3 regions of the Vibrio sp. AK197 genome follow, and region 2 is predicted to be linked to each of the others. Evidence: riboswitches for the same ligand, from Rfam matches in the RefSeq annotation. Region 2 holds a riboswitch; each other region holds the start of a gene.

Region 1 (10,631 bases), 390 kb from region 2:
TCACGTAGCATTTGACGATAATCTTGACCCGTTGACGAGACAAACCAGTTATGAATCCCGCCAGCATGACCCGTCGGGGTCATCTTCATTTTACGCGCAGCGTAACTGGTCAAAAGATAGGTCGCCAACACACCATCGGTAATGATGTCACGATCTTGAGTCGCCAAACCTTCATTGTCAAATGGACTGGACGCGAGACCACGCAGAATATGGGGCCGCTCAGCAATGTTAAACCACTGCGGCAAAATACGCTCACCCAACTTATCCAGTAGGAAAGAAGATTTGCGATATAAGTTGCCGCCACTGATCGCCATCACCAAATGACCGATCAAGCCCGTGGCAACATCCGCTGCAAACATCACGGGATACTTTCCGGTAGCCAAACGCTTGGCATCTAAACGACTTACGGTTTTTTCAGCCGCTTGCAGACCGACTTGCTCTGGCTTAAAAAGATCATCACGGTGGCGCGCGACACTGTAGCTGTAATCACGTTCCATTTCACCGTTGCTGCCTTGACCAATAACACAGCAGCTGATGCTATGGCGGCTCGATGGATAGCTCGCCACTAAGCCGTGACTGTTGCCATACACTTTTACACCATAGTGACTGTCATAGCTTGCCCCATCACTTTGCTTGATTTTGCTGCTGTAGCCCAGTGCATGTTGCTCAGCTTCAATCGCTTGCTGAGCAGCATAATCTGGGTCAGGCGTGTCAGGATGGAACAAATCGAGGTCTGGAATCTCCTTAACCATCAACTCCGCAGGAGCAGGACCAGCGAATGGGTCTTCAGAGGTATACTTGGCAATGTCTAACGCGGCGAGTACCGTTTCACGAATCGCTTTTTCACTTAAGTCAGAGGTGGATGCGCTTCCTTTGCATTGACCCCGATAAACGGTAATGCCCAGAGCACCATCGCTATTGAATTCAACATTTTCGACTTCACGCATGCGAGTAGAAACGCTTAATCCGGTACTTTTGGTGATCGCCACTTCAGCGGCGTCAGACTTCTCGGCGGCAATCTCTAATGCTTTAGAAACGGCGGCTTCAAGCTCAACACGTTGCTGAGCGACTTGCTGTTTTACGTCCATATCTCTTTCATTCATTTTGTGTTGAACAGATAGAATAACAAGAATTTCGCTTTCTCCCCACGATTCTTGTTAAAATAGAGAAATATTATTTCATAGAACATACAGGCAAAAAAATGGCTCGTAAGAATAAAAAAGCGCCATGGGAACCAGAAGAAGAGATTATCTGGGTCAGCAAATCAGAAATGAAGCGCGATATGGAAGAGCTACAACAACTCGGTGAAGAGTTGGTGGCGCTCAAACCTTCAGTCCTTGAAAAGTTTCCTCTTGATGATGATCTGTTTGACGCCATCAAAGACGCACAACGCTTTAAAAATGAAGCTCGTCGTCGACAATTACAGTTTATCGGTAAATTGATGCGTAATATCGACCCTGAGCCGATTCAAGCCGCGCTGGATAAAGTACGCAACAAGCACTCTCAGCAAACTGCGGTACTGCATAAACTTGAGAAGCTGCGTGATGACGTCGTGGAAAAAGGCGATGAAGCCATCGCAGAAGTGATGGAGCTGTACCCACAAGCAGATCGCCAGCGACTACGTCAATTAGCTCGCCAAGCAGCAAAAGAAAAACAAGCGGGTAAACCGGCTAAAGCCTACCGTGAGATTTTTCAAATTCTCAAAGAGTTAAATGACGAGGAATACTAATCGCCTTTTCAGTATAAAAAAAGCTGGCCTAGAGCCAGCTTTTTTATAATTGACCTAACCCCGCGCGGATAAACGCCTGCAATCTCGGATTACCATGTTGCTCCGTCAAGTTGCCCACTTTGTCACTCACCTCAACATGACCTTGGTCGATATACGCAAAATCTGTCGCTATCGCTTTTACGTCACTCAAATGATGGGTCACCATCACCAAGGTAATCTCACGTTCAATCGCTAGCTTATTCACTAAGGCAAGCATGTCTTCTCTCAATATAGGATCGAGTGCTGAAAACGGCTCATCAAATAACCAGATAGGATGTGATTGTACAAAGCAGCGGGCTAAAGCAACCCGTTGACGTTGCCCTCCCGACAACTGTTCAGGAAGACGTTCCATCAACTCACTCACGCCTACCTGCTTGGCTGCATCCACCACTTGCTGACGCTGGTCGATGGACAACTTCAAACTCGGACTAAGCCCGAGAGCAATGTTGTCAAACACCGATAAATGGGCAAATAAATTGTGCTCTTGAAATAACATTGCAAAGGGGCGTTGATAAGGAGGCAGGCCCACAACATCACGTTGATTGGCGACAATCCGACCACGGCTTGGTTCAATAAACCCCGCCATCAATGCCAGTAAGGTCGATTTTCCAGCCCCACTCGGGCCAAGTAACGCCACCCGCGCCCCCGCATTAACACGTAAATCAAAACAGAAATGCTCATTTTGATACTCATAGAGAACGTTATCTAGGGCTAACATGTTGTTTCCTTTAAACCTGTGTCTGAAGCCATAAGTGACGCTTTTCGGGGTTTAATTAGCCATTCCACCAGAGAGAAAACGCCAATACTCAGCAATAACATGACTACCGATACCACCGCGGCCGAAGCCATTTGATAACTCCCCAGCAACTGGAATAAATAGAGCGGTAACGTTTTAAACTCTTGGCTACCAAAAAGCGCGATAGCGCTTAAATCGCCAATCGCAAACATAAAGCAAATCGAAAGCGCTTGCGCGACGGGTTTATGCAAAGCCCGCCATTCCACGACTCGAAAACGCTGCCAACCTTTAAGCCCGAGCGAAGCACACAAATATTGATATTGCTGCTCCACATGTAACATCGGCTGAGCCAAGGTTTTGATAACGTAAGGCAGCCCCATTAATGCATTAACCACAACCACAATCAGCCAAGCCAGTTGAAAGACATCCGTAAATTGACGCAACAAAACAAACAACCCAGTGCTCAATACCAAACCAGGCGTAATTAAGATAATCGCCCCCAGCATCTCAATGCCGTTTGCTCGACGGTTTTTGTCTTGCACACGCCAGCGACGACTGGTGGATAAAATGGCGATGCCCGCACTTAATGCTAAGCCACTCGACATGACGGCCACTTGTAGTGATGCACCAAGTGCAGACCAAAACTCGCTATCTGCCAATACTTTGAAAAATGCCGAGCTGATGCCACTGATAAACACCATCAGCAAAGGTGAAAAAACAAATATCACCGTTATCGTGATGACTCCCATATCCCAAACTCTCACCAACATAGACTCTCGCCCTTTAAACTGGGTTTGACGATAGCTGATACCGTTGATGGCTAAAGGCTTGGCAAAACGCTGAATACTCAAGGCTAAGGTGCCACATAAAAGCATTTGCCACATTGCAAGGAGTGCGCCACTTTGTAAGTCAAAATCAAACTTAATCGCTTGATAAATGGCCAATTCAATGGTCGTAGATTTGGGGCCTCCGCCGAGCGCCATCACCGTCGCGAAACTGGTAAAGCACAGCATAAATACCAACCCACATACCGAAGGTAATTGCTGCCTTAGCCGCGGCCACTCAACCCATTTGAATTTATCCCATGCTGACATGCCCAAATGCGCGCATAACTTATGCTGTTCACCGGGTATGGTTTCCAACGATTGATATAACAGGCGCGTCGCGTAGGGCAAATTAAAAAACACATGGGCGAGTAGAATCCCACCGAGGCCATAAATAGAAAAAGGCAGAGTGAAATCGAAACGCTCAAGCCACTTGGCCACAAGACCACTATTGCCGTAAATCGCTAATAGACCAAAAACGCCAACCAACACAGGCATGACCAACGTGGTGCCGAATATTTTTATGATCCAGCTCTTCGCCGCGAAGTGACGCCGTGATAACGCCAAAGCAACAGGCAAGGCCCCGCCCACACTAAGTAGCATCGAGAGGAAAGCTTGATAGAAACTGAATTGCGTCACGTGGCGATAATAGCTGTCTTGCCATAAGAAGCTAATATCGCCGAGCGGTGCGTGCATTAACAGCGCACTAAGCGCAGCGATCACCAGCGCTGCAATGACAAAAGCAACGCCGATACCGGTTTTAGGTGTTGAGTTCAAAGCGACGCCTATTGAGTGAGCGCATTACGCCATTCACGAATCCAAGCTTTACGTTTTTCTGCAACTTGCTGATCACTGAAACTCAGCGCTTTGCTCGGTATCGTTAAGCTCGAAAATCCTTCGGGTAACGCAACATCCATCGCGGGATACATCCAGTTGGTCGTAGGAATCACATCTTGAAATTCAGGGCTGAGAATAAACGCCATAAATTGATCGGCAAGCTGTGGATGTGCACTGCTCGCCACCTTCGCTGCCACTTCAACTTGAATGTAATGTCCTTCACTAAAATTTGCGGCAGCGTAATGATCATCTTGCTCAGCGATTAGATGATAAGCTGGTGAGGTGGTATAGGAAAGCACCATATCCGCCTCGCCCTCTAAAAACATAGAGTAAGCTTCAGACCAGCCTTTGGTTACTGTTACGGTTTTTTGAGCAAGTTGCTGCCAAGCCGCCGGGGCTTGATCTCCATAAACCGATTTCATCCATAAAAGCAGCCCCTGTCCTGGTGTTGACGTTCGCGGATCTTGATAAATGATCTTGAGATCATCACGCTTTTCGACCAATTCTTTGAGGCTAGTAGGCGGATTGGAGAGCTGAGTTTTATTGTACACAAACGCGAAGTAACCATAATCATAGGGAACGAACACCTCGTCATTCCAACCATTTGGAACCGTAACAGCTTGAGTATCAACTGAGTGTTTAGCTAGCAATCCTGTCGATTTGGCTTCACTCATTAAATTATTATCGAGCCCCAACACAATATCCGCTTTAGTACTGCTACCTTCAAGGCGTAATCGGTTGAGAATCGAGACCCCATCATCCAGCGTGACAAAGTTAACATCACACCCGCATTTAGCCTCAAATGCTTGTTCGATTTTAGGCCCTGGTCCCCAATCTGAAGCAAAGGAATCATAGGTATAAATGGTTAATGTGTTATCCGCTGCGTTCGCAGAATTAGACACGGCAGCAGTCGCCACCAAGATACTAGTAAGAAGGGTATATTTTGCGTGTTTCACGGCTCGCTCTCTTGTTTGAGCGGCACAGGCTTGAGGTTGGCTTGCGTTACTTGCAGGTATCCAGACTCAATTCCTACGCCAGCATTATCTGGTTCAGGTTTACGGGTCCCAAAGCAAGCTTTGATCTCAGCGTCATTCATCTTTGAATGATGAGCCCCCCGATGAGTTGAAACGGCATTGTAAAGGTTAATATCTGAAATGGCTATAAGTGCAGCCATTAACTGCGTTGATCATACCCCCAACGTGGTACGAGACCTTGCTCAATACCAAGATGGTCCAGCACTCGAGCCACCATAAAATCAACCAAGTCTTCGATACTGGTTGGCTGATGATAAAAACCAGGGGCGGCCGGCATAATGGTGACGCCAAGCTTTGCGAGTGTCAGCATGTTTTCAAGGTGAATCGCTGAAAATGGCGTTTCGCGCACAACCAGCACCAGCTGACCTTTCTCTTTAATCACGACATCAGCGGCGCGTTCAATCAAGTTATCGGACATGCCATGGGCGATTGAGGCCACACTACCCGCCGAACATGGGCATACCACCATCCGTTTTGGCGCCGCAGAGCCGGACGCTACAGGGGAGAACCAATCCTCTTTGCCACAAACCACCAATTGCTGAGCATCACACTGAAAATGGTCGACCAACAACTTTTGCGCGGCTTCAGGGTTAGCTGGCAATTGCAACTGATGCTCGGTGGCGAGCACGACTCGCGCAGCAGATGAAATCAGCAAGTAGACGGTATAATCAGCAGCGAGTAAGCTTTCAAGCAAGCGCAGACCATAAGGCGCACCGGATGCGCCTGTCCATGCCAAAGTGATGTGTTTTGAATCTGTCATAGAACTCATCCGTGTGCGGTTGCTAATTGCGTTAACAGCTTGTCATGAATACCTTCAAAACCACCGTTACTCATTACCAGTATTTGGTCCCCCGGATGAGCATGACGCACAATATCTGCAACAAAATCATCAATCTGGTGACCAACGAAGGCGGGCTGTAAGCAACTTTCAGCCACATCTTTCACAGACCACTCAATGTTATTAGGCTGGAATAAAAATACGCTATCCGCTTTAGCGAGCGAAGCGGCCAGCGTGTCTTTATGAACTCCACGCTTCATCGTTGCTGAGCGAGGCTCAACCACAGCAATGATTTTTTTATCTCCCACCTTGTTACGTAAACCATCCAAAGTCAGTTCAATGGCGGTTGGGTGATGGGCGAAATCATCGTACAAGGTAACCCCATTGACTTCCCCTTTCAGCTCAAGACGACGTTTAGTATTGATAAAGCGTCCAAGTGCGTCACACGCGAGTTCTGGCGTCACACCAACATGACGCGCCGCAGCGATCGCCATCAGCGCATTATCCACGTTATGATCCCCCACCAAATACCAATTCACCTGTCCCACTTTCTCATTACTGAGATAAACATCAAACTGCGAACCCTCTTTGGTGATCTTCTCGGCTCGCCAATCCCCTTGCTCACCACTGGTTTCGGTTTCACTCCAGCAACCACGACTTAAAACATCTTGCAACGCCACGTCTTTTTGCGGCATGAGAATGCGACCATTACCAGGAACAGTTCGAATTAAGTGGTGGAATTGCCGCTTGATCGCTTCAAGATCATCAAAAATGTCGGCATGATCGAACTCAAGGTTATTTGTCACAAGAGTGCGAGGGTGGTAGTGCACAAACTTAGACCGCTTATCGAAAAAAGCACTGTCATATTCATCCGCTTCCACCACAAAAAACATACTTTCGCCAAGACGCGCCGATACACCGAAGTTACCCAGTACCCCCCCGACTAAGAAACCGGGTTGATAACCGCAATCTTCTAAAATCCAAGCCAACATACTCGAGGTGGTGGTTTTACCATGGGTGCCTGCCACAGCCAGTACCCAGCGGTCATGGAGTAAAAATTCCTGCAGCCACTGCGGGCCAGAGGTGTAACGAATATTGGTATTGAGAACATGCTCAACACACGGATTTCCTCGGCTCATCGCATTACCAATGACGACAAGGTCCGGTTGAGGGTCGAGCTGAGAAGGATCAAACCCTTCAATAATTTCAATACCTTGAGACTCTAAAAGGGTACTCATGGGTGGATAAACATTGGCATCTGACCCTGTGACTTTATGCCCAAGCTGACGTGCTAGTACCGCCGCGCCCCCCATAAAAGTGCCACAAATACCCAAGATATGAATATGCATAGATTTAACCCTGTGAAAAGTCTCAATAACCTGCCCATTATCCCCATACACATCAGAAAAGCGAGTCGCTTTGATCACTCTATTGGCATTCCATGGAGCCATTGCACATTTCGTCAACATGGTGATAACAGCGACTTTTTTATGGCTCATTTTTACTGAAACGTATTTTCAAAAAAAATCAAAAACTGAGATCTCAGTCAGTTACTTCATTACCAATAAAAAGATTCGCCGCTTAAAATCGAATAGGAGGCCGAGCATAACATCCAGTAAGAGATGAGATTACGCCCCACTACCCCCACAATTGTTAATGAAAGGAAAAAACATGTCAGGATTGCGCACCCTTGGCGAGTTCATTGTCGAAAAGCAAGCGGACTTCCCCCACGCAAGCGGTGATCTTTCGTCTCTGTTAGCCTCCATTCGTTTGGCAGCCAAAATCGTCAACCGTGAAATCAATAAAGCAGGTTTGGTTGATGATATTACTGGCGCCGTCGGTACGGAGAATGTACAAGGCGAAGCTCAGCAAAAGCTCGATGTTTATGCAAACGACAAATTTAAATCCGCTTTAGAAGCTCGAGACCAAGTTTGTGGCGTTGCCAGTGAAGAGGAAGATGAAGCCGTTACGTTTAGTAAACAGCTCAACAAAAACGCCAAATACGTGGTATTGATGGATCCACTTGATGGCTCTTCCAACATTGATGTCAATGTCTCAGTTGGTACTATTTTCTCTATCTACCGCCGAGTGTCACCCATTGGAACTCCGCCAACGGAAGAAGACTTTCTTCAGCCAGGTAACAAGCAAGTCGCCGCGGGTTATGTCATTTATGGTTCGTCCACTATGTTGGTTTACACGACAGGAAATGGCGTGAATGGCTTTACTTACGACCCTTCAATGGGGACTTTCTGTTTATCTCATGAGAATATGATGGTGCCAGATGACGGCTACATCTATTCGATCAACGAAGGCAACTACATTCGTTTCCCTCAAGGCGTCAAAAAGTACATTAAGTATTGCCAAGAAAGCCAACCGGATGAGGGGCGTCCATACACTTCTCGCTATATCGGCTCGCTGGTTGCTGACTTCCATCGTAACCTTCTCAAAGGGGGTATCTACCTATACCCGAGCACCCAAAGCCATCCGCAAGGAAAGTTACGTCTGTTGTATGAATGTAACCCAATGGCATTTTTAATCGAGCAAGCAGGCGGTATTGCCTCAGACGGCAATATGCGCATTATGGACATCGACCCACAAGAGCTACACCAACGTGTGCCGTTTTTTGTCGGTTCGAAAAACATGGTTCGAAAAGTCGAAGAATTCTTGGTTAACTACCCAGATTCGGAATAAGTTCTGATTTTCTTAATACAATTCAAGTTGATCACTTGCAGCGCTTAGCTTCGTCTAAGCGCTTTTTACATAAAACTTGAAACAATTCTCGACATCGTTTATTTACACATCCTACTATTTACGGCTAAAGTGTGCGGTTGTAATTTCAGCCCAAAATAAATTTTCTAAAAGGAAACCTTCGATGAGCTTAAATAACGTACCTGCGGGTAAATCTCTGCCAGATGATATCTACGTTGTAATCGAAATCCCAGCAAACGCTGATCCAATCAAATATGAAGTCGATAAAGATTCTGGTGCGGTATTCGTAGACCGTTTCATGTCTGCTCCTATGTTCTACCCATGTAACTACGGTTACGTGAACCACACGTTATCACTTGATGGCGACCCAGTAGACGTATTAGTCCCTACTCCGCACCCATTGATGCCAGGCTCAGTGATCCGCTGCCGCCCTGTTGGCGTTCTTAAGATGACGGATGAATCAGGTGAAGATGCGAAAGTTGTTGCGGTTCCTCACACTAAGCTGTCTAAAGAATACGATCACATCAATGACGTTGATGATTTGCCAGAGCTACTGAAAGCGCAAATCAAGCACTTCTTCGAGCGCTACAAAGAGCTTGAATCCGGTAAGTGGGTGAAAGTTGACGGTTGGGAAAATGCAGAGTCTGCACGCCAAGAAATCCTAACTTCATACGAGCGTGCGCAAAAATAATTTGCTTCTCGCTTAACGATCAAAAAAGCCAGTCTTCAACGGACTGGCTTTTTTCATTGCGCTCAAAACGCGACGTTCAATCGAGACTCGCACCATCATCCCACCATAAGCCTTCTTGATATTCATCGTGGAACGCGGGATCACTGGCGCAAATGCCTTGATAACGATGACCTATCAAACCAAGATGGAAAGCATCCTGCTGGCAAAACTCGCTGCGTCCGAGCTCATAACCATCGCTGTATTCACCATAGGTTGATTGATCAACATCTAACGTGGCATTGATTTGCTTCGCCATGCCATCCATCGCTTGTTGGTAACCGAAGTCATGCCAGCTTTGCTGTGCCATTGGCATAGTCGCTTGAGTGCTACAGCCAGCAAGTACGAGTGCCGCTGCAATTAGTAATCCTTTCATTTTGTGTTCTCCCATTGATTAGACTTATACAGTATAGGTCTCGACATGTAAGAGATCACAAAACAAATGTAAATGTAATGAAAGGTAACGTAAATTAAGATAAGCAGATTACACTTTTTGCCGCCAATCTCCTGAATCAATGAGAGATTCCAGATTACTCGCATCTTGATAAAGATAAACCCATGCCAGCCCAAACGGTGTCTCTATCTGCTCACGTCGGTATTCAACCGGCACATCTTCAAGCTTATCAAGCTCAGAAAGCGTCTGATTATCGATAAGATAAACTTCGCCACGAATGGTTTGATGACCAGGAATCACCGCCGGATATGCCCCCAAATCATACAATGCGTATTCAGGGAGAGTTTGATGTGAACCAAGCAGTTCACTGTGCTCGAGTAAATGGTGATTGCTCTCTCCTTGACGCAATGTCCCATACACAAAAACCAAATGTTGCATAGCTATCCTTAAGAGCCGACTTGGCTTACTACTTGTTCTACACGTTAATCAAATTCAAACTGATATAGCAGGTCAACAGCACTGTCCAGCCCGGACACCGCTTCGACGTATAAATCTTGCATTAGACGATAACGTACCGTGAATTCACCGACGGAATCAAAAATGCCAACGCCATATTTGACCTGTAATCCCGGAAGAATATAACCGCTCACCGTCACTTGTGAATCGTCACCCGCGCCTTCAGTATCCAATTGTAAGTCTTGAACTCCAAAGGCTTCGCCGATTTCACCAACGACTTTACCACTTTGCGCCAAACTCAAACCAATCAATGCGGTTGTCATCGCGCTGCCGCCAGACTCGCTGTCGATATCCTGCCCCCGTAATAG
Region 2 (10,631 bases):
GTGATGTTTCACGCCTCCCTGTTCTGCTTTCTCATGCCATCATTCATAACGATGCAACTTTGGAATTCTTTATTGAATCATCACGACTCGCACAAGGCTTTGTTGAACATGTTGGCCCAGGCGTCAGCGTGTTTGAGCCAAGCGAGCTAGAGTGCCGTTTAAACAGGCTGGAACATAAGCGGGTCCTACTTGACGCCAATAACAGCAATGCTTGGTTTAGTTTAACGTTGCAAAATGCTGGCGCTGAAATCATTGCCCAACCTGACCCATGCCAATTGCCTAAAGCCGCCAAAAACGCCACAGAAGTGTCAGGGATGAAAGCCTGTCATATTCGAGATGGTGCTGCGATGACTAAATTTCTATGCTGGCTAGATGGTGAAGTCGCGGCTGGTCGCTTCCATAATGAAGCGGTCATTTCTGATACCCTCCATGCTTTCCGCCAACAAGACAGCAGCTTGATGGATCTAAGTTTTGATACTATTTCAGCAGCAGGTACTAACGCTGCAATGTGCCATTATAATCATGAAAATCAGCCTGCTCCTGGAGAACTGCCGAACCATTCGTTATACCTTGTGGATTCAGGTGGTCAGTATCTTGATGGCACCACGGATATCACTCGTACGGTAGCCATTGGCCAACCTACACAGGAGATGATCAATCAATTTACTTTGGTATTAAAAGGCCACATCGCGTTAGCCAAAGCTAGATTTCCCAAAGGCACCACGGGGCCACAATTAGATGCACTAGCCCGTCAGTTTTTATGGGCTGAAGGTTTCGATTACGACCATGGTACAGGCCATGGGGTTGGCCATTTCCTAAATGTACACGAAGGTCCACAGAGTATCTCTAAACGACAAAACACAGTCGCATTAATGCCGGGAATGGTGCTATCCAATGAACCAGGTTATTACCGAGCTGATGGATTCGGTATTCGAATAGAAAACTTAGAGCTTGTTGTCGAACATGAAACGCAAGGTGATTTTTCAGTATTAGGCTTTGAATCGCTAACCCGCTGCCCTATCGATAAACGCAATATCAACGTCGATATGCTGACCAACGCTGAACTCGAGTGGCTCAATGATTACCATCAGAAAGTGTGGAATGCTGTCAGCCCTCTTGTTACAGGCCAAGATAAGACGTGGTTACAACAAGCGACAAGCCCCTTGCGTCACAAATAAAGGTAGCTTGTAATTAGATAGAAAGGCCACGAGTTAGTGGCCTTTTTTATGACTTGGAATGTTTCACGTGAAACACTCAGACGCAGAACAGGGCGTATCGTTAGTATTTATCCTGAGTAACAAGGCTGCCAATCTCGCCATACCGGATCGAAACCTTGGCGACGAAGCATTGCTTCAACTTCGCGAGGTGAACGCTCGTCACTTATTGCGAACTGTTCAAGCTCAACATCCTCCATTGCATAACCGCCAGGTTGGGTCTTTGATCCTGCGGAAAGCGATGTGATTCCCAACGGCAGAAGATGATCTCGAAAGCGAGCGGACTCACGAGTCGATAGCGATAACTCGACCTCAGGGCTTAACAATCGAAATGCACAGATGGTTTGAACCAGTTGTTTATCATTCATCAGAGACTTGGGTTGGACCCCTCCAGTACACGGACGTAATCTTGGGAAAGATATGGAATAGCGGCTTTGCCAGTAACGCCCTTGCAGGTAGTCAAGATGAGCCGCAGTAAACCAACAGTCTGTTCGCCAATCCTCAAGACCAATTAAACTGCCAATACCTATTTTATCGATACCCGCTTTTGCTAAGCGGTCGGGTGTATCTAAGCGATAATTAAAGTCTGTTTTGTTACCACGCAAGTGATGCTCGGCATAGGTGTCGGGGTTGTAAGTCTCTTGGTATACCATGACACCATCCAAACCGAGTTGCTTTAATTGCTGATAGTCCATTTGATTCAGAGGTTGAACTTCCATCGACAGATAGTTAAATGCTTTTTTAATACGAGGTAGAACTCGTCTAAAGTACTCCATCCCTACTTTGTTTTGATGCTCACCGGTCACCAACAGCACGTTGTCGAATTTCATTTGCTTAATAACCTCAATTTCAGCATCAATTTCGAGCTCTGTTAATGTGCGCCTCTTAAGGCGATTCTCCATAGAAAAGCCGCAATAAGTACAGGCATTGGAACACAAATTCGAGAGGTAAAGAGGCACATACATTCCGATAGTGAAACCAAAACGTTGCCGAGTTAACTGATACGCTCGTTGCGCTAACGGCTCTAAATAGTGTTCGGCGGCTGGTGAAAGAAGCGCTTTGAAGTCTTCCAAGTCCAACCTCTCTTTCACTAGCGCTCGTTCAACATCCTGACGGTTCTTGGCATAAATAGACTTTTGAATACGACTCCACTCGATACCTTCATGTACCTCGACAAAGCTCATACTTCCCCCTTGGATAATTCATCAAGAAATGAGGTCAATGGACTACTCGCAGAAGCAAAAGGTTGCTGAATGCCGAGACCAGCGTTATAGGCTCTTCTTCCAGACTCAACCGCTAATGAAAATGCTCTCGCCATTTCTATTGGCTGACTAGCTGAGGCGATCGCCGTATTGACCAATACGGCATCCGCCCCCAATTCCATGGCCAACGCCGCATCTGACGGCGAACCTAAGCCTGCATCCACCACAACCGGTATACTTGACTGTTCGATAATAATTCGTAAAAACTCACGAGCCACCAAACCTTTGTTGCTTCCTATCGGCGCAGCAAGAGGCATAACCGCGGCACATCCAACATCTTCAAGACGTTTGCACAACACCGGATCGGCATGGCAATAAGGTAAAACCACGAACCCTAGTTCCACTAGTTTTTCAGCGGCTATCAAGGTTTCAATTGGGTCTGGCATTAAGTAACGTTGATCAGGGTGAATCTCCAACTTTACCCAATTTGTAGCGAGTGCTTCACGAGCAAGTTGAGCAGCGAAAACCGCATCTTTAGCATTTTTCGCCCCAGAGGTGTTTGGTAAAAGCTTAATGTTGGCCTCGATAAGAGGTTTGAGTATGTCATCACTCGGGTTATTAACATCGACCCGCTTTAAAGCCATTGTCGCCATCGATGAACCGCTGGCTTGAATGGCTCTAAGCATAATCTCAGCATTAGGGAACTTGCCGGTTCCAGTAAATAACCGCGATTGAAATTCTTGGTTTGCAATAGTGAACATCTTTAGCCCCCCGCAATGGCCTGAAAAAGTGATATGTGGTCCCCATCTTGTAGAACCAATTCTGACCATTGGTTATTTGGCACAATGGTGTTATTAACGGCGATGACATAGTCCGATTCGGTTGTAATAGCCTGCTTCGCGAGTAAGTTGGTCAGAGTATCAAACCGCTGCAATACTACCGTCTCGCCATTTAAAAAAACTCGATTTGGAGTAACGGTCATTGCGATATCCTCTCATTATTGTGCGCGCTCCTTAAGCGCGCATTATCGCCGCAAATAGCGCAGTGATTATCTCGTGTCATTGACAACCTCTGCCAAACTAAGGTCTTGCCATCAAATACATGGAATAAATTGGTAGGAAATACAAAGTGGTCGAATACCAGCTTATGAAGAGTCGCCAACGCTTGGTAATTGCCTAAAGTCCCGACCACGGGGCCAACTACACCAATGTCGCTACACGAGTCATTGACTTGGCGACCAGCGGCAGCTTCGGGCAATAAACAGCTATAACAGCCACTTAAACTCGCAGGTTCAGAGAAATCAAACACTGCGAATTGCCCCTGCCAACCGATGGCTGAGGCAAAAATTAACGGGCGTTTTGCTTCAAAACACAAACGATTTATCTGGTGTCGAGTTTCGAAACTGTCTGAACAATCGAGCACAACGTCAGCTAAAGCTATTTCCAAGTTTAACTGAGAATCCGATAGGCGATAGCCAACAGTGCGAATTTGGCAATGAGCGTTTAACGCATAAAGTTGAGTTTTTAAAGCCTCAGTCTTTGGTTTTTCCAGGTCGATATCGCGATAGCTCACTTGCCTTTGAAGGTTACTGATTTCGACTTTATCATCATCCACCAACACCAATTTCCCAACACCGGCAGCACATAAATACAGAGCGGCAGCACTACCTAACCCACCAACACCTATGATAAGAACGTGCCCTTTCGACACTTGCTCTTGCCCTCTTTCCCCCCATTCAGGTAGAGACACTTGTCGCTGATAGCGAATAAACTGTTCATCACTCAACATAAGACACCTCTTGGCTTAATGGCCGTAGGTTGGCAGTGCTATGTAGCTGTTCAATCGCCTTTCGTGGATCATCTGCTTGAGTAATGGCACGAACAACGGCCACACTATCTACCCTCGTTTTCCAAACTTGTTTAATGTTAGATAAATCGATGCCACCAATCGCAACCGTTGGTATGCTTTTCTCAAGGTGACCAAATGATTGAACTAGTTGCTGATAGAATTGCAGGCGCAAAATGCCTTGGGGTTTTGAGGGCATTTGTTTGGTTGTGGTCGGAAATATATGCCCTAATGCAATATAGCTTGGTGATAGCTGTAGTGCGTTAAGCAACTCAAAATAACCATGAGTGGATACCCCTAAGCGGATACCGTTTTCCGCAATTTGTTTTAAATCTGCATTAACCAAATCTTCTTGACCAAGGTGAATGCCATAAGCTTGGTGTTTAATGGCCAGCTGCCAATAGTCATTAATAAACACCTGAGCCCGATACCGCTTGCCGAGCTGAATAGACTCCATAATCTGTCGTTCTAGATCGTGTTGATTTGGATTTTTTATACGTAATTGGATGGTCTTTATGCCGTAAGCTAAGCATTTTTCTACCCATGAACAGCTATCGACCACTGGGTAGATCGCCATAAGATTGGCATCTACAGGTGAAAATGACAGCCTTTGATTCAAAGACGAGTGGCGTTCTGATATCAACACATGAGGAAAAAGTGCGTACTGACTTGGCCATGTTTCACGTGAAACATTATCCATCATTCGAGCGATAATAAGCGCGTCTTGTAACGGGAAATCGAGTGCGAGCAAAGAAAGGACCCAGCAAAAGTGCGCTCGATAATTCGCTATCGGTGTATCAGATTCAATCTTTGCTTGAAGACCATCGACATTAAAAATATCGTAATATTTTCTCTCTTGATAACAACCGACCCAAGCAGTTTGCGTATCGTCAACGCTTTCAGTCGATAGTGATTGATAATAAATCGTCAGATTGGCACCATCCAGTGGCGGAGATGACGTACAGTCTGTCGTCAACGTTTGAGTGCATTGGTCTTGACTGGTTAACTCAAAATATCCACTTCGACTAACACCGATAACCACATCATCAATAGCAAACCCATGGCGCTCAGCAAACAATAAATGACGTTGAATCGTTGCTGTCAGCTCAATACATTCAAAAGGAATCAGGATGTTCATTCCACCTTCTCCTTGGTGGTTGAACCACTCACAGGGTGGTAAAGCTCAGAACCTGAATTCAAGAACTCTTGAGACTTTTGGCGCATACCTTCTAATGGGTCTTCGACTAACGTTATCGTAATCGACTGATCAGCCGCGACTTGCGCTTCATCTTTTGCGTACTCTCTGACCTCTTGAGAAATCTTCATTGAGCAAAATTTAGGTCCGCACATCGAACAAAAATGCGCAACTTTGCCAGATTCTTGTGGCAAAGTTTCATCATGAAATTCACGAGCCGTATCGGGGTCGAGTGATAAATTGAATTGATCTTGCCAGCGAAATTCAAACCGAGCTTTGGATAACGCATTATCGCGTATTTGAGCTCCAGGGTGACCTTTGGCAAGATCCGCAGCATGTGCAGCCAATTTATAGGTAATTAAGCCGGTTTTAACATCTTGTTTATTCGGTAATCCCAAGTGTTCTTTGGGCGTTACGTAGCAAAGCATAGCGCACCCGTACCATCCAATTAAGGCAGCACCAATACCGGAGGTAATGTGGTCATAGCCTGGTGCAATATCTGTTGTTAATGGGCCTAGCGTATAGAATGGGGCTTCATGGCAGTGCTCTAGTTGCTGATCCATATTCTCTTTAATCATCTGCATTGGAATATGCCCCGGCCCCTCGATAATAACCTGAACATCATATTCCCAAGCAATTTTCGTCAGCTCACCAAGCGTTCTCAGTTCGGCAAATTGTGCTTCGTCATTAGCATCAGCCACTGAACCGGGTCTCAAACCATCCCCCAAAGACAAAGCGACATCATACTGAGCACAAATCTGGCAAATCTCTCGGAAATGGGTATAAAGAAAGCTCTCTTGATGATGAGCTAAACACCATTTCGCGATAATAGAGCCACCTCGAGAAACAATACCTGTCACTCTTTTTGCGGTCATAGGTACGTAGCGCAATAGAACACCAGCATGAATCGTAAAGTAATCGACACCCTGCTCTGCTTGCTCAATTAAGGTATCGCGCATCACATTCCAATTTAGATTTTCTGCAATACCATTAACCTTTTCTAGCGCCTGATACATGGGCACGGTTCCGATCGGCACCGGGCTGTTACGCAATATCCATTCACGGGTTTCGTGGATATTGCGACCGGTTGATAAATCCATCACCGTGTCAGCTCCCCATCGAGTTGCCCATATCAGCTTTTCCACCTCTTCCTCAATCGACGATGACACAGAAGAATTGCCAATATTGGCGTTTACTTTAACCAAAAAATTTCGACCAATGATCATTGGTTCAGACTCAGGGTGATTAATATTTGAAGGGATAATCGCACGCCCTTTTGCCACTTCGTCACGGACAAATTCAGCCGTAATATCATTTGGTAAGTGGGCTCCAAAACTTTGCCCTGGGTGCTGCTGATTCAGAACCTCATCACGATATTGTGCTCTGCCCATATTTTCACGAATTGCTATGAATTCCATTTCTGGTGTGATCATACCGCGGCGAGCATAATGAAGCTGTGTGACGCATCGGCCAGACTTAGCGCGACGAACCTCAGGTAAATTGCCATAACGAAGCTCATCAAGCGTTTGGTCATCTAAACGCTCGCGCGTGTATTGAGAGCTAACGTGGGCGAGCTTTTCAGTATCACAACGCTGATCAATCCAAGTTTGCCGTAACTTAGGTAAGCCCGAATATAGGTCGATTTGGTGGCTTGGGTCGGTATAAACACCAGAAGTATCATAGACACGAATAGGCTCATTGGGCTCATAGATTGGTGCTTGTTTCGTTCCACCAACCAAACTGTCAGCCAGACAAATTTCACGCATCGGTACGTGTACATTGGTCAAGTTTCCGGAGACGTAAACTTTATTTGAATTGGGGTATGACTGGACAGATAGTGTATCTATAAACTGTTTGGCTTCTAGCCTAGATTGCTTTCGACTCGACATAGCATTTTTCCTATTAATGAAGAATAAAAATGCTTGACGGAAAGATGCAACAAGAGGGATCGCCGACGAAAAATACGTTGTACGATCATTGGATAGGAAAGTCAGTACGACTTCATCTGACGAAAATATCTTCTCCTGTTCCCTTCGCTGGTACTAACCAGATCAGGTTCAACGGATCCCGAATAAACGGTCTCAGCCATATGGCACTCCGACAAGTAAATCGATTATAGGTAAATGAAATGACAAAACCAAGCGGTGTGATATTAATTTAGCTCTTAGTCAAGATTTGAAACCCAACCCAAGCAGCAGAAATGCTGAGCACTACGTTGAGAATCACGTTTAACCCCATTTTAAAAAACGCCCCTTGTTGCAACAAAATGACATTATCCATAGAGAACGTGGAGAACGTGGTTAACGCGCCAAGAAAACCCAATCCAATGATTTGACGCCAAGGTTCAACTGCCAGTAGTTCTTTTTGGAACAGAGCCATGATCAGACCCATAACGAAAGAACCAAGCACATTGACAGTTAATGTTCCGTAAGGAAAACCGCGTCCAAATAGAAAAATACAAAACTCAGAAATTAGATAGCGAGAACAAGCACCAAGCGCTCCACCAAGCGCAATGAAGCCCAAAATAGCCGATTGTCCCATAGATATTTCCCTTATAACCCAAGACGGGATTTGATAGATAGTTTTAAAAAATAAGTTATAAAAAAAAGTACGATACTTTTCCTTGTTAATTTAATCTTTTTAAAAAGTTACAGGAGTCACGTAACTTCAATGTATCCCATTAACCCCGTTTTTAAATGTTCAATGACATGACAGTGATACATCCAACGACCTGGATTATCTGCAACAAAGGCCGCTTTTGCACTTCCGTTCTTTCCAAGCAAAACGGTATCGGTATGAAAGGGTTCATCTAGTTTCACACCATCCAATTCAAGTACGGTAAACGTATGACCATGAAGATGTATAGGGTGATGATACTGAGTAACATTTTTCAAATTAAAAATATAAGTCTTTCCGCGCTGCAAAGACGCTAAAGCAGCTGGGATACTATTTTCACTCATCCCATTCCAGGCTCGCTTATTGACCAACCAAAAAGTTGGAGAGGCCTTTCCAGTGTCATCGACGGGCGTCACCGCCCCCTGCCATTCAAAGACAAAATCAATTTGCTGGGCGTTATCCAAATCGATTTGAGGTATTGGGTTCAATGGCAAGCGGGGCAACACATTCGCTGGAGACAAATTAGATTTTACGCACTGAAACTCACAAAGAGGGAAAGGAAACTTACCTTTCATATATCGCACGTAAACACGCTCTCCAGCTCGAGGAGCGATAAACCCCACATCAACCCTCATGCCAGGACCAACTTTGTGCTCTGAGAGCGGATAAGGACGTTTAACTGGGTTGCCATCAATAGCAATAACCCATGCATCAACGCCTTCGAGTCGAATCGGGTAAGTTAATGTATTATCAACGTTGGCAATGCGAACACGCGTTGTCGCATTCTCTTGTAACGAATAGCTGGGGTTATGTGAGCCATTGACCGTCCCCCACTCGCCTGGAGTTCCCATGCGAGCACTTAAACGGGGGATCATCAAATCCTTCCATTCGCCCTGCGGGTCAACATGCCAATGCTTAACCATGACTTGATGATCTTCCTCAAACTTAACGGGAGAAGCTTCATCAACAATAATTAGCCCGACGAGGCCTTTACCTAGTTGAACCACACTATTCATATGAGGGTGATACCAAAAGGTACCCGCATCCGGTGGCGTAAACTCATAGACGAAGGTTTCACCCGGCATAATAGGGGGCTGACTCAGAAACGGCACACCGTCCATTTCAATTGGAATTCGAAGTCCGTGCCAGTGAATAGTTGTCGGCTCCGAAAGTAAATTGGTAAAACGTATCGTCACTTTCTGACCTTGCTTACAACGAATCGTCGGTGCTGGAATTTTTCCATTAAAGCCTAAAATCGATGTCTGATAACCAGGGACCAGCTCAGCTTTGGAAGGCATTGCAGTAAGGTCATAAACCGGGCGTCCTTGTTGATCATAACTTCGATTAACACTACAAGCGGGCAGTACAGATAACGCAGTAAAAGCAAAGGATGACTGAATAAATCGACGACGAGAAAGTTTCATAGCAAGTCCATTATGCTCGGAGGAGTTAAGAATTGTAACTAAACCGCAAGGAGAATGCTTAATCAATTCATTAGTCGAATAAAATTATCGAACTGCGGTATAGAAACCTTCCTGTAAATGACCAACAACGTAGGAGATGAATGAAATGACAGGACAGTAGCAGGTCAAAGAATATCTCAACTCTATAGATGATTAACAATGACCGAGATAAAGAGGGCAACGGTTCGGAAGGGTCAGTTGCAAACCTTTGCTTATCGAATACGCAGCTATACAGCGCATACATAGAAACGAAAACGCCAAACTACAGATGTAAAAAAGCCCCGCTGTTTCGAACGAGGCTTCTTAATTGCGCAAGGCATGGGAAGATTCAAACTTCCAACACGCGCTGATTTTAGCGATTAGCGGAATCCGCTGCTCTGCCAATTATAACTACGACACGAATACCCAAATCACAGACGTAAAAAAGCCCCGCTCTTTCGAACGAGGCTTCTTAATTGCGGAAGGTATGGGAAGATTCAAACTTCCAACACGAGCTGATTTTAGGGATTAGCGGAATCCGCTGCTCTGCCAATTATAACTACGACACCAATACCCAAATCACAGACGTAAAAAAGCCCCGCTCTTTCGAACAAGGCTTCTTAAATATGGCAGGGGTGGAGAGATTCGAACTCCCAACACGCGGATTTGGAATCCGCTGCTCTGCCAATTGGAGCTACACCCCTAAATTTTCTACATGCAAATTCGAAAAAACCTCGCGTTGCGAGGTTATCGAAATAAGTGGCGGAGCGGACGGGACTCGAACCCGCGACCCCCGGCGTGACAGGCCGGTATTCTAACCAACTGAACTACCGCTCCGCAGCGTATCTGGTTAGACAATAATCAAAGCCTGGCGATGTCCTACTCTCGCATGGGGAACCCCCACACTACCATCGGCGCTAATTCGTTTCACTTCTGAGTTCGGCATGGAAATCAGGTGGGTCCAAATCGCTATGGTCGCCAAGCAAATTCTTTTTAAACCCGCTCATTCAAGCAAGTTTATCTGTTTTACTTTCACTTTTTCTAAAAAAGTGAAAACAAAAAGTTTGGAAAGCTGGTTTCGTTCTGTTTCTTACACAATCAAGTTTATGTTCTTGCT
Region 3 (10,631 bases), on a different replicon from region 2:
CAAACTGCACATGCGGCACAAGAGTCGTCGCAGAGTACCCGTAGCGGCCATCATTTGGTGGTGAAAACCAAAGAGTCGATTCATAACTTAGAAAGTGAAGTACGTCAGGCGAGTGCCGTGATCAGCGACTTAGATAAGCATGCTCAAGAAATTTCTCATGTACTTGCAACCATTCAGGGAGTCGCTGAGCAAACTAACTTATTGGCGCTTAACGCAGCGATTGAAGCGGCTCGTGCCGGTGAACAGGGGCGTGGTTTTGCTGTCGTTGCTGATGAGGTTCGCGTGCTTTCTCAGCGTACTCATGCGTCTACTGAAGAGATCAAATCAACGATTGATGTACTTCAAGAGATCACTCGCAAAGCGGTGGCATTTATGGAAAGTAGTTCAAGTCTTGCACAGGGGTCGGTTGAGGATGCTGATCAAGCAACACGAGCGCTTGATGAAATCAACCAAGCGGTTGCTGTAATTAGTGATATGGCGACACAAATCGCCACAGCCGCAGAAGAGCAAAGCCATGTGACAGACGAAATTACCCAAAATGTTACCTCAATTAAAGATGTATCGGACCAGCTGGTATCGGGATCAAATCAAACACAGCAACAATCAGAAGCATTAAAACATCAAGCTGCGCAGTTAAATCAGCAAGTGGCTGCATTTAACGTTTAGCGGTAGTTTCATCGATCAAAGCGAAGCTTGGGCTTCGCTTTTTTTGTGCTTTTAATACTGGTATGTCACGCTTCACGAGTAATTGGTTTTATTTTCTCGCTATGTGAGAAATTAAAATAATAAAAACGATTAAATTCTCTTTATATGAGAATATGATTTGTACAACAAACACACGCACGGTACAAAGAATGATGAAGCAAGCGAACAGCAAATCAGGTTTAGTTAACGAAAAGTTGCTGCAACTATTAATGCAGGTTGCAATAGCCGATGAACCTCTCAATGCCAAACAATTAAGCTTAGCGTTGGACGTGCCTATTAGCAGTTTGTATCGCCAGCTGAAATTGCTGAAAGAATGGAACTTGGTTGAGGAAAGTCCGATCGACAAGTCCTTGATCATCGGTCCGGCAGCATTGCTATTGATGCGCAGTTACCAAAGCAGTCAACACGATCTAGAAGAGATCGATTCAGTGCTCAATCGCTTGCAAAAACAAACCGGAGAAATGGCGGCTTATATGGTGCCGGTTGGATACCGAGCACTGTGTGTAAGCCGAAAAGAGAGCATGCAGGCACTCCGTTGCAGCTACGTCCAGGGTCAGAGCCAACCATTGCTGCGGGGTGCCTCATCCACCGTTATGCTTGCGTATTTACCTCAAGCAAGGAGGGATAAGATCTTAAGTCACTTTGGTGAAGATCCAAATAACTCCGTTTGGTTGAATAAATTTGAAAAAATTCGCGATCAGGGGTTTGCGATCAGCAATTCTGAATATGATCCCGGAGTGTCTGGTCTTAGTACGCCGGTATTAAAGGGAACAAAGCTGGTGGGGGCTGTCTCGGTTATGGCGCCGACGGAACGGGTCGAAAGCCACCAGAATAAAATTATTTTACATCTACAACAGGCTGCGAGGGCTCTACCTCCAGAAAGGTAACGACGATGCTAGGGTTATTCAAACGCAAGACATTTCATGATGTTTCTGCTTTAACGCAAAGAATGGCGTTATTGACACATTGTCAACGTATTCAGCCATTAACCCTAGCGCAATATGAGCAAGCCGAACAAAGCTTAGAAAGCTTCTATGACTGGCTATTTGATTTTTCCAATATCAAAGCGCCGATCTATGCTGGCCACTATGCCGTGGACGATAAATGTCGCGAGCATTTTGCTCAAAAGCTTGAGAGTTTAGTGAGTCAACAGCATTTACCGATTGTTGTCAGCAACACTCATGAAGGCGTACTTAGCTTGTTGCCTGAATTTGTTGGGCAAAATCGTGATATCGGTATTGTTAGTATCGGTCCTTCTTTTCAGCTTAAGCCAGCGTTAAATCTAGAATTGGGGAGCGCCTTTCATTTTGCGCTCTCGCGTTACAATGAATGTCGGTTAATGTGCTTGGGGATTGATGACTCGACTCAAGACATAAAAACGTTTGAATATGCTGAAGATTTAGGATGTAACTGGCTATTGCAGCGAGAGTGTGATTTTCGTCATCGGCAGCAGCTTAAGCATCAGTTAACAACCTATTTGTCGCGCTGTGATGACATTATTGTCGATATCGATTTATCCTCATTGTCGAAATCTGTGGATTGGGAGAGCGACAAAAAATTGGACGTAGATATGGTGATTCGTATGATTGCACACTGTCTCGAGTCCAAAAAAGTAAGAGCTATCCAATTGACTGGAATAAGAGATAAAGATTGGTATTCAAAATACACCAAACAAATTCTCGATGAGTTGTGTACGCGTTTGTCTCGTAATGATAGTGAGTGATGGAGTGTTTTTCTCAGTCCCTTAAATGCAAAAAGCTGGCGTTTCAGCCAGCTTACTTTTTTACCCTTATCAGGGTTATTGGGGTTTGTTGCCCGTGTTTTTATTCGAGTCTTTCCAATATTGAATTCGAATACGATGCAACTGAGCTTTTCTAGTTTTTTTCATAATAAATACCTCACTATTACAACGACGCTCCTCAAGAGCGGCTTATTATTGTCTTTGCGTTAATAACAGCTAGTTTGTTTTGATTGACGCTACGCCTAAGTTTCTAACGCAGTTCAATCGACCTCTGGCTCAACTGTGAGCGAGAAACCGAATCATGATAAGATCGGAAGGTTGATTGGATTTAAGCCGACCTTCTTTAAGTCACGTTACATGGCTTAAACCACAATATCCACAGTATAGACCAGTTTTTTCCATTAGAGTTCAGAAACAAGCAGTTAAAGCTTATATTTCAGACGATGCTTCAAAAAAGTGACATCTTGTCTTCGAGTTTATCTCGTCCCACTCAATGGTAAAATCACTATAACGTCGAATTATGAAACAAATACGACACTCTTTATATGGAGGTGAAGCGTACTTTTTTCAAGCTTGACTCGGTATTGAAGAATGGAAGGTGACTGAAACGAGCAACCCGCTACGACTGAGCGGGCTGATGATATTATACGGCAAGCATCTGGTTGGCAAGTTCGCGACCACTGCCGCGGAATTTATCGACAGCCTCTTTAAAAGTGGCAGAGATATTGAGTAGGCGAGAATCGGTGTGTTCTGCAAGGTAAACCGATTTCTGGTCATCGCTACTGAAATGATCCCAATTGAGATGAATATCTTTAGCAAGATGAATGATGGAAGCCAATTTAGGCGAAATATCTGCTTCCCGTGGATCGGGGAAATGTTCAATTGCATCGACCATTTCTTTGGGAAACTTCCAGTTTTTTGCGAGTAACGCGCCAAGTTCGGCGCTTGATACATCCAATATTTCTTCTTGTGCTGAAATTGCATCCTGGCCATTCATGACTTTGCTATTGATGACAAGTGCCTGTTCTGGTACCAAGGCATGGATCATCAGCTCTCCGATATTATGCAGAATTCCCGTTGTAAAAGTTTCATCGACATCCATTTTCACGCAAGCCGCAATTTTACTCGCGATCACCGACACTTCAAAGGTATCTGACCAATACTCTTCCATATTCAGGGTTTCAAGGTGCGGAAATGCGCTGGAAAGGACGGATGCAACAACCAATGTTTTTACTGGCCCTGTTCCGACGCGAATTAATGCCTCATTAACCGATGTTACCGTGCGGTTACCACCAAAATACGCGGAATTTGCCATGCGAAGCAGGCGAGCCGAGAGAACCTGATCCATGGCCAGTTTTTCGGCGAGACGTTTAAAGTCGACGTTATCCTGATTGACCATATCAAGCAGCTCTTGTAGGACTTTTTGAATTCTAGGTAACTCATTCAGGCGAGATATCAAAGGCGCATGGTTCACTATCATTCTCCTTATTCATGCGGTGCCCCTTTCAATATAGGAGAAATTTTTTACTTGATACAAAAGTTGTAAGTCGTGTTTGTGTGACGCTTAAATTGTTGATTATTGTGTTTCCCAGAGGCTAAAAGCTTGTTACCATCGTGGCAGATAGTCGGGGAGCTCACTTGAGCTGAGATCGCGTTAGCGAGACCCGTTGAACCTGATTCAGTTAGTACTGACGTAGGGAACTATTACGCGGTGGTAAAGCCATTTCGTAGCTTTGCTGTCGCTCAGTGCGTTCCTTTACGTCTTGTATTTGGAGATTCCATGCAAGACCAACTTAGCCCACACTCAACCCCCATCGTTCTTACTATCGCCGGTTCAGACTGCAGCGGCGGAGCCGGGATTCAAGCCGATATTAAGGCCATCAGTGCCACGGGTAGCTATGCGTGTTCGGTGATTACCGCCATTACCTCACAAAATACACGAGGCGTTAATGCGATTCTGCCTGTACCCGTTGAGACGATTGAAAGTCAGCTCGATGCCGTATTCAGTGATCTTAACGTTATTGCGGTCAAAGTCGGTATGCTAAGCGATGCACCAGTGATTGAAGCCGTAGCGAAGCGTATTGCGGATTATCAGCCGCGCTATTGTGTCGTTGATCCGGTTATGGTCGCCACGTCTGGCGATCGTTTGCAATCTCCTTTGGCTGTAGAGACATTAAAAGAGTGTTTATTTCCTGTTGCGGATCTTATTACTCCAAACTTACCCGAAGCGGAGGTATTAACCGGTGAGTGTTTTGGCGAGCCACCAAGCGATGACCAGCTACTGGCTTTACTGAAGCTTGGAGCTCAGGCCGTGTTACTCAAAGGCGGGCATCGTCAAGACTCTGCCCTATCTCGTGATTGGTTATTCAGTGCCCAGCACCGACAGGTATTTGATGCGCCGCGTATTATCACTCGTCATACTCACGGAACAGGCTGCACACTCTCTTCCGCAGTGGCCTCCTATTTAGCACAAGGCGAACGGTTACCTGAGGCGATAAAACGAGCCAAAAACTATATAACTCAAGCAATTGCATCAGCAAATGAACTAAACGTTGGCCAAGGAAGAGGGCCGGTTCAACACTTTTTTTAGCCCATCATTGTACGGGGTTTGGGCTGGTGATGGCTTTGGATGGTGGCGGTATTTTGAGCAGTTATCTTTCAGCAATTTGACACAGACTTGATGCATGTAAGAACATGACTCACTAACATCGAAGTGGGTTATATGTTTATAGACGTTAAGGCGGTTAATGAGAAAGCTCAACATTATTAACAAAAAAGTCGAGCTGAGTTTGCTGACAGCCATGGCATTGGTGTTGGCTCCTTTCGCTCGTTCTTTACCTGTCACCGACTTGCTTGGGTCTGTTGATGCAACTTCGGGTTGGATCATCAGCACCATTACAGATTCCGCTGGTCAGCGCGGCCTGTGGTTAACCATCGTGATTTTAAGTGCGCTTTCTCTGTATAAGCAACCACTGAATCGAACAGAGATTTTTAAATACATTGTCCAATTTACGGTTATTTTTATGATCGCTTACTTTGGTAAGAATGTGCTCAAAGAGTTGCTTGAAAGCCCAAGGCCTTATACCGAATTGCTTACACATGAGTTGTTGTTGCCCAATCCTGGGCACTTTTACAAGCTTGGCTCTAGTCAGCAATTGGCAACACTCGATCAGGTGGTGGATAAAGTCAGTGAGTGGCGCCTTCGCCACTGGTATCAAGAAATGAACTATTCTTTGCCTTCTGGTCATACTGTCTTTGCGGCGCTTTGTTTGGCGTTCTTTGGCGCGATATTTGTTCGTCAGCAGCGCTTTATTTTGGCCAGTGTGGTTGTCCTATGGGCCACACTAGCTGCATACAGCCGCATTTGGTTGGGGATGCATCGACCAGAAGACTTGTACGCTGGTATCGTATTTGTCGCGGCCGTCGTCACCTTTACGCCGAACGTGGGTGAGTGGCTGGTGGCCAAAATGCCAGGCCATGTAAAGCAGCAGTGGCTTAAAGCAAGCCATTAAGCAAAAGTAAAAACAATAAAAAAACCCTCGCTTGCGAGGGTTTTTGTGTTTATGCAGCAGATGAAAATTAGGCTTTAAATTCCGCCGGTAAGTCGGCAATGTATACCGCTGGTACACCTTCAAAGTCACTGGTAAATAAGACGCCGTCATCACCTGGAGTGAATGATGGGTGTGGATGCGTGATTTGACGGTCGCCATCAAGTACGTCCCAAGATGTGCTGTGTTTACACAGTTTCTTGGCACTTTTGGTTTGCGTGTTCAATACATACAAGAATGGGTCATTTTCAATGTCGTAGCTTTCTGCATCAGCGACATCGACAGGCGCGTCACAACCGTCTCCGACCATCAGTGACCCGTCAAAGTTACTCATAAGGTGAGAACAAGGTGGCATGACCATGACTTCTTCGTTCTCTAACGTTTCTGGGTTCGCTTTGTAGATCACGCGATCGGATTGACCTTTAAAGTAAGAAACGTAAGCCATTGCGCTGCCATCTGGAATCCAGAATTCGTGCGTGCAAGATTCACCTTCCGCATGCTCTTTGATCTTACGAACATTGCTACCATCTTCATCCACCAGCCACATGCGTGCGTCAACAAGGTCATGTGGGCCTTCGTGACAAAAACCAATGGTGCTGTCATCAAATGGGCGATAGATTGGGTGACCAAGCCATGTTTTGTCTTGATGAACCACATCAAGTTTACCTGTTGCGATATCGACTTTGATAAGACGACAGGTTGGGTTGGTGTGGTAGAACTCTGCGAATTTCTCCCAAGAGGTGAGGGGAGCCCAGTCTGCTTTGAGAATTTCGATGCCAACAAGCTTGGTGCAGTCGGAGTTAGCAACCCAAGTGCCGTACCCTTTCCATTGCTCATCAACGGTATAAACCACGCGTTCTTCGAGTGATTCTAAGTCGACTTGCATAAGGTTGAGTTCATTTTTTACGTAGAAGAAGGATTGGTCATCGGTCGCAATGAAACCGCCGAAGGTGTTGTCACCAGAACCTTCTGTTAACTGAGTCGCTTTCTGGGTTGCGAGATCAACAAGGTAGTAGTTGCGATTGCCATCAAAGTCGCCCGCAAGTAGGAGCTTTTGTCCATCTTGAGTAAAGCATTTCTGGTAAAAGTAGTTACGATGACAAATCACATCTTTTGGTGTGATTCGAGTCACCTTCACTTGAGTATCGCTATCCACAAATGTTTCAAACTCAAGGTTGATAATATCGCCTTTCGCCATGGAAAATATCTCCTGTAAATAAAAAGAAGGCTGCTAACGGGGGTTAGCAGCCAATCATTAATTGTGTTTATCGAACCGTTGCGGTTTTGCTGCTTATCTCGTCGAGTTTGGCGCTGCGTTTTAATGCATAGCCAACTAGGAAGATGGCAGCGGCACAGCCGAGGAAGACCAGGCGTCCCCACATTGGGTTTGGAATCAGAACCATCAAAGTAAGGCCTGCTGCCATATACGTTACCAATGTACCCAATTTCGCGCGTTGCATACGGTCAACAATGTCTTGGCCTTCTTCTGCAACGCATTCGGTGTCAACGTCTTTGAAGAACTCAAGAGTTTGCTGTTTGTACGTGTCTTTCTCTTCTTTGTAGAACAGCGTCGACAAGCAGAAGAAACCGGCGGTAAAGATTAAGTGTGCCGCGATGGTAATCATGGTGCGCATTTCACCGGCTTCACGGCCTGTTAGGTTTTCAATACCGAACCAGCTTGCTACGTTTTGTGGAGTGAAGATTTCCACCACAGCCCAAGAGACCAACATACCGAACACAACCGTTGCCCAAGGTGCCCATTTTGGTGTCTTACGAATCAAGATACCTAGGAATAGCGGCACTAGGATAGGTGATTGAAGCAGGGTCGCCACTTGCATCATCAAGTCAAACAAGCTTAGGTGCTTCAATGAGTTGAAGAATTGTGCCATTAGGATAACGAGAATACCGTTAACTAGGCAGGCAATTTGGCCGGCGCGCAGTTGCTCTTTATCGGTCGCTTTGCCTTTGCGCATGATTGGCGCGTAGAAACTACGAACAAAGATACCCGAGTTACGGTTTAGCGCTGAGTCCATAGAAGACATGGTTGCCGCAAACAGCCCCGCCATTAGCAGACCAACAGTACCGACAGGCATGGTTTCGCGAGCAAACACAAGATAAACCGCGTCACGTGCTTTCGCGCCTAGTGCTGGGTAAGCTTCTGCTGCATCTGGGTAAAGAATTGCTGATGCCCATGGTGGAATGAACCAAATCACCGCACCGACAACCATCATACCCAATGCTAATAGGGCAGCTTTACTTGCGTTTTTAGAATCTTTTGCGTTAAGGAAACGGTAAGACTCCTGCATGTTGTTGATACTTTGTAGCTGCTTAACAATGAAGAAGATGAAAGTACAAACAATCAGTAGCGGGTAGTTCATATCAGGACCCATGATGAAACCACCAGGGAACTTGTCTACGATTTCGCTTGGGCCGCCGACAAAGTACAAGGCCACGCCTGCACATGCCACGGAAATAACAGCAACAACCAACGTTTGAATAAAGTCAGAGGCAACGACACCCCATGCACCACTCAATAAAGAGATGATCAGCACGGCTGCGCCTGTGACATAAATGGTTGTGATGATGTCAGCGTTAAATACGGCAGAGGCGAAGACACCAAGACCGTTTAACCAAACACCAGCGTTGATAACACTTAAAGGAATGATTACCCAAGTGAAGAACTGCTCGTTGTTGTTACCAAAGCGACGTTTTACACCTTCTGTTGGTGTATCTACGCGCATTTGGCGGAAGCGGCGAGCAAAATAGAAGTAGGCGAATACGTACGCCACCATGTTACCAACGAAGACCGCTAATACGGCAAAACCATCGTTGAATGCTTTACCTGCTGCACCTGTAAAGGTCCAAGCAGAAAATTGGGTCATAAAGGCCGTTGCCCCGACCATCCACCATAACATCTTACCGCCCCCGCGGAAGTAGTCACTGGTGCTATTGCTAGCCATCTTTTTGAATATCAAGCTAATTGCCACCATAAGGGCAAAGTAACCTGCAATGACAAGGTAATCATATTGCATAACGTCATCTCATAACTTAACTAAATTCGTCGCTGGCTATTCTCTACGAAAAAATTAAAAACTTATGTGATTAATATCAAAACGGTGGTTCACTTTTTGTTTTGATTCTATAAATGTGATACCACTCTCGTTAATGAAACTGGAGTTCAATTTTGCACTTTTTGATATTAAACGTTATGAATGAGACGCGAGCCGTTTATTCATCAAGTCTCAGCAATGATATGCGTATGCTTAGGAGATTTCACGCAATGCGTGAAACGTACTCTGGCGAATGTGACGCCAGTGTTGTTTTGAAAAAATTGGAACTGCTGGTGGTAGAGAAAGGTCGTGGGTTTGAGCCGACAAGGTTTGCTCGACCAACAATTGGCTTAGCAAACTGACATCAATCGTTGAATCGGCATGAGGCTCACTGACGATCAATGTTTTCAAACCAATAGTCGAAGGTTGATGAGGCGTGACAATAACCAAAATCGGTAAGGTGAGCCCTTGAATGTTCACTTGAACTTGGTTCTGGGGAGCGGTGGCTATTCGCCGCGTATCACCGCAGCGATCAATGAGTTCAATATCTGCTGAGCTGTTCAGCAAAGGATGAGCAATATGCAGGTTAACCAGCGTGTCATTTACGATCGAAATATCCGGCTGCCAGCCATCGAATATAGTAGTCAGTGTGTACTCACTAATATTTTCATCGCTCAGTTTGTATGCTGTTTTTGGCTGGCGCAGGTGACCTTTTTGCTGGTTTTGATATTCCCAGAAACGAGCGTCTTCGGGGAAAAACCACTGAGTCTCCCCGTCTATTGAGCGGCCGCCCATTTTTTCCCAGCCAGCGAGGTGGTCGTCAAATTCACAATGTAAATAGGCGCAATGGCCGATGGCGTTAGGGTCTGCATAAAAGCCATCATTAAACTGGGTGGTGGGATGCCAAGGCCGACCGAGTGCATAGCTTTGAGCGGGAACATTGGCTTCCTTGGTAAACTGGCAAAATTCAAATACCAACCCAAATGGCTGCGAGATATGCGTACATGGCGCAGCAATAAAGCCCATTGGTTCATCATCTGGTGCATCGAGGCGCTGACGAGCGCGAACTTCACAATGGTGAAATAGCGCGCAGCCACCACCAAAAATAAAATCAACATGTCCGGTAATCAGGCAGTGGTCGAAGTAGCTTCTTCCAGCACTGACATATAAAGTGTCGTGATAGCTATCGAGGCTCACATCTTTAAACTGCGCGCGATCGCCATGCTTGCCGATCAGCAGTGCGACAGCTTGTGTGTGTTTAAGCTTAGTGAGATCTGAATCGGACTTTTTTGCGTTGGCGATATAATCAAATCGGTTTTGAATGGTTAGCGAGGTTGCGCGAAACCCCACACTATCTACATTCACTGTACGGCTGCCATAGGTGCCGGGAATTTTTCCGTCTTGACGGATATGTCCGTTGGCACAGCATCCAGAGATGATGGTATGTTGCCGGCTTTCTCCGAGGAGATGAACATTCGGACGAGTGATATGGAGTCGCTCCGAATAGACGCCATTTTTTAGAAAGATAACGTAGTCACTGTCATCTTGTGGTGCGGCGTCGATGGCGTCTTGGATGGTTGTAAAATC

Evidence for each region. A riboswitch is a leader RNA that binds a small molecule or an ion and turns the genes downstream of it on or off. The one in region 2 is predicted to bind thiamine pyrophosphate.
Region 1: linked by a shared signal. The riboswitch ahead of thiB (thiamine ABC transporter substrate binding subunit) and the one ahead of thiC (phosphomethylpyrimidine synthase ThiC) in region 2 are both predicted to bind thiamine pyrophosphate.
Region 3: linked by a shared signal. The riboswitch ahead of thiD (bifunctional hydroxymethylpyrimidine kinase/phosphomethylpyrimidine kinase) and the one ahead of thiC (phosphomethylpyrimidine synthase ThiC) in region 2 are both predicted to bind thiamine pyrophosphate.

Annotation. Positions count from the first base shown of each region.
Region 1 covers NZ_CP096430.1:2,762,628-2,773,258, forward strand. Annotated here, with positions in the region: gene pmbA (metalloprotease PmbA) at 1-1,088, opposite strand, end outside; gene yjgA (ribosome biogenesis factor YjgA) at 1,202-1,729, shown strand; gene thiQ (thiamine ABC transporter ATP-binding protein) at 1,773-2,486, opposite strand; gene thiP (thiamine/thiamine pyrophosphate ABC transporter permease ThiP) at 2,480-4,105, opposite strand; gene thiB (thiamine ABC transporter substrate binding subunit) at 4,114-5,121, opposite strand; TPP riboswitch at 5,175-5,292, opposite strand; gene M1D72_RS19940 (flavin prenyltransferase UbiX) at 5,339-5,959, opposite strand; gene mpl (UDP-N-acetylmuramate:L-alanyl-gamma-D-glutamyl-meso-diaminopimelate ligase) at 5,965-7,326, opposite strand; gene fbp (class 1 fructose-bisphosphatase) at 7,649-8,668, shown strand; gene ppa (inorganic diphosphatase) at 8,850-9,377, shown strand; gene M1D72_RS19960 (DUF2799 domain-containing protein) at 9,454-9,789, opposite strand; gene M1D72_RS19965 (gamma-glutamylcyclotransferase family protein) at 9,898-10,245, opposite strand; gene tamB (autotransporter assembly complex protein TamB) at 10,290-10,631, opposite strand, start outside.
Region 2 covers NZ_CP096430.1:29,572-40,202, reverse strand. Annotated here, with positions in the region: gene M1D72_RS07290 (aminopeptidase P family protein) at 1-1,178, shown strand, start outside; gene thiH (2-iminoacetate synthase ThiH) at 1,286-2,398, opposite strand; gene M1D72_RS07280 (thiazole synthase) at 2,395-3,177, opposite strand; gene thiS (sulfur carrier protein ThiS) at 3,180-3,398, opposite strand; gene M1D72_RS07270 (HesA/MoeB/ThiF family protein) at 3,395-4,204, opposite strand; gene thiE (thiamine phosphate synthase) at 4,194-5,399, opposite strand; gene thiC (phosphomethylpyrimidine synthase ThiC) at 5,396-7,345, opposite strand; TPP riboswitch at 7,468-7,566, opposite strand; gene crcB (fluoride efflux transporter CrcB) at 7,614-7,997, opposite strand; gene M1D72_RS07250 (multicopper oxidase family protein) at 8,114-9,496, opposite strand; tRNA gene M1D72_RS07245 (tRNA-Trp) at 10,142-10,218, opposite strand; tRNA gene M1D72_RS07240 (tRNA-Asp) at 10,275-10,351, opposite strand; rRNA gene rrf (5S ribosomal RNA) at 10,381-10,497, opposite strand.
Region 3 covers NZ_CP096429.1:1,532,586-1,543,216, reverse strand. Annotated here, with positions in the region: gene M1D72_RS07005 (methyl-accepting chemotaxis protein) at 1-666, shown strand, start outside; gene M1D72_RS07000 (IclR family transcriptional regulator) at 858-1,592, shown strand; gene M1D72_RS06995 (arginase) at 1,598-2,428, shown strand; gene M1D72_RS06990 (HDOD domain-containing protein) at 3,090-3,926, opposite strand; TPP riboswitch at 4,063-4,163, shown strand; gene thiD (bifunctional hydroxymethylpyrimidine kinase/phosphomethylpyrimidine kinase) at 4,227-5,036, shown strand; gene M1D72_RS06980 (phosphatase PAP2 family protein) at 5,194-5,958, shown strand; gene M1D72_RS06975 (oligogalacturonate lyase family protein) at 6,026-7,192, opposite strand; gene M1D72_RS06970 (sodium:solute symporter family protein) at 7,260-9,026, opposite strand; gene M1D72_RS06965 (pectinesterase family protein) at 9,258-10,631, opposite strand, start outside.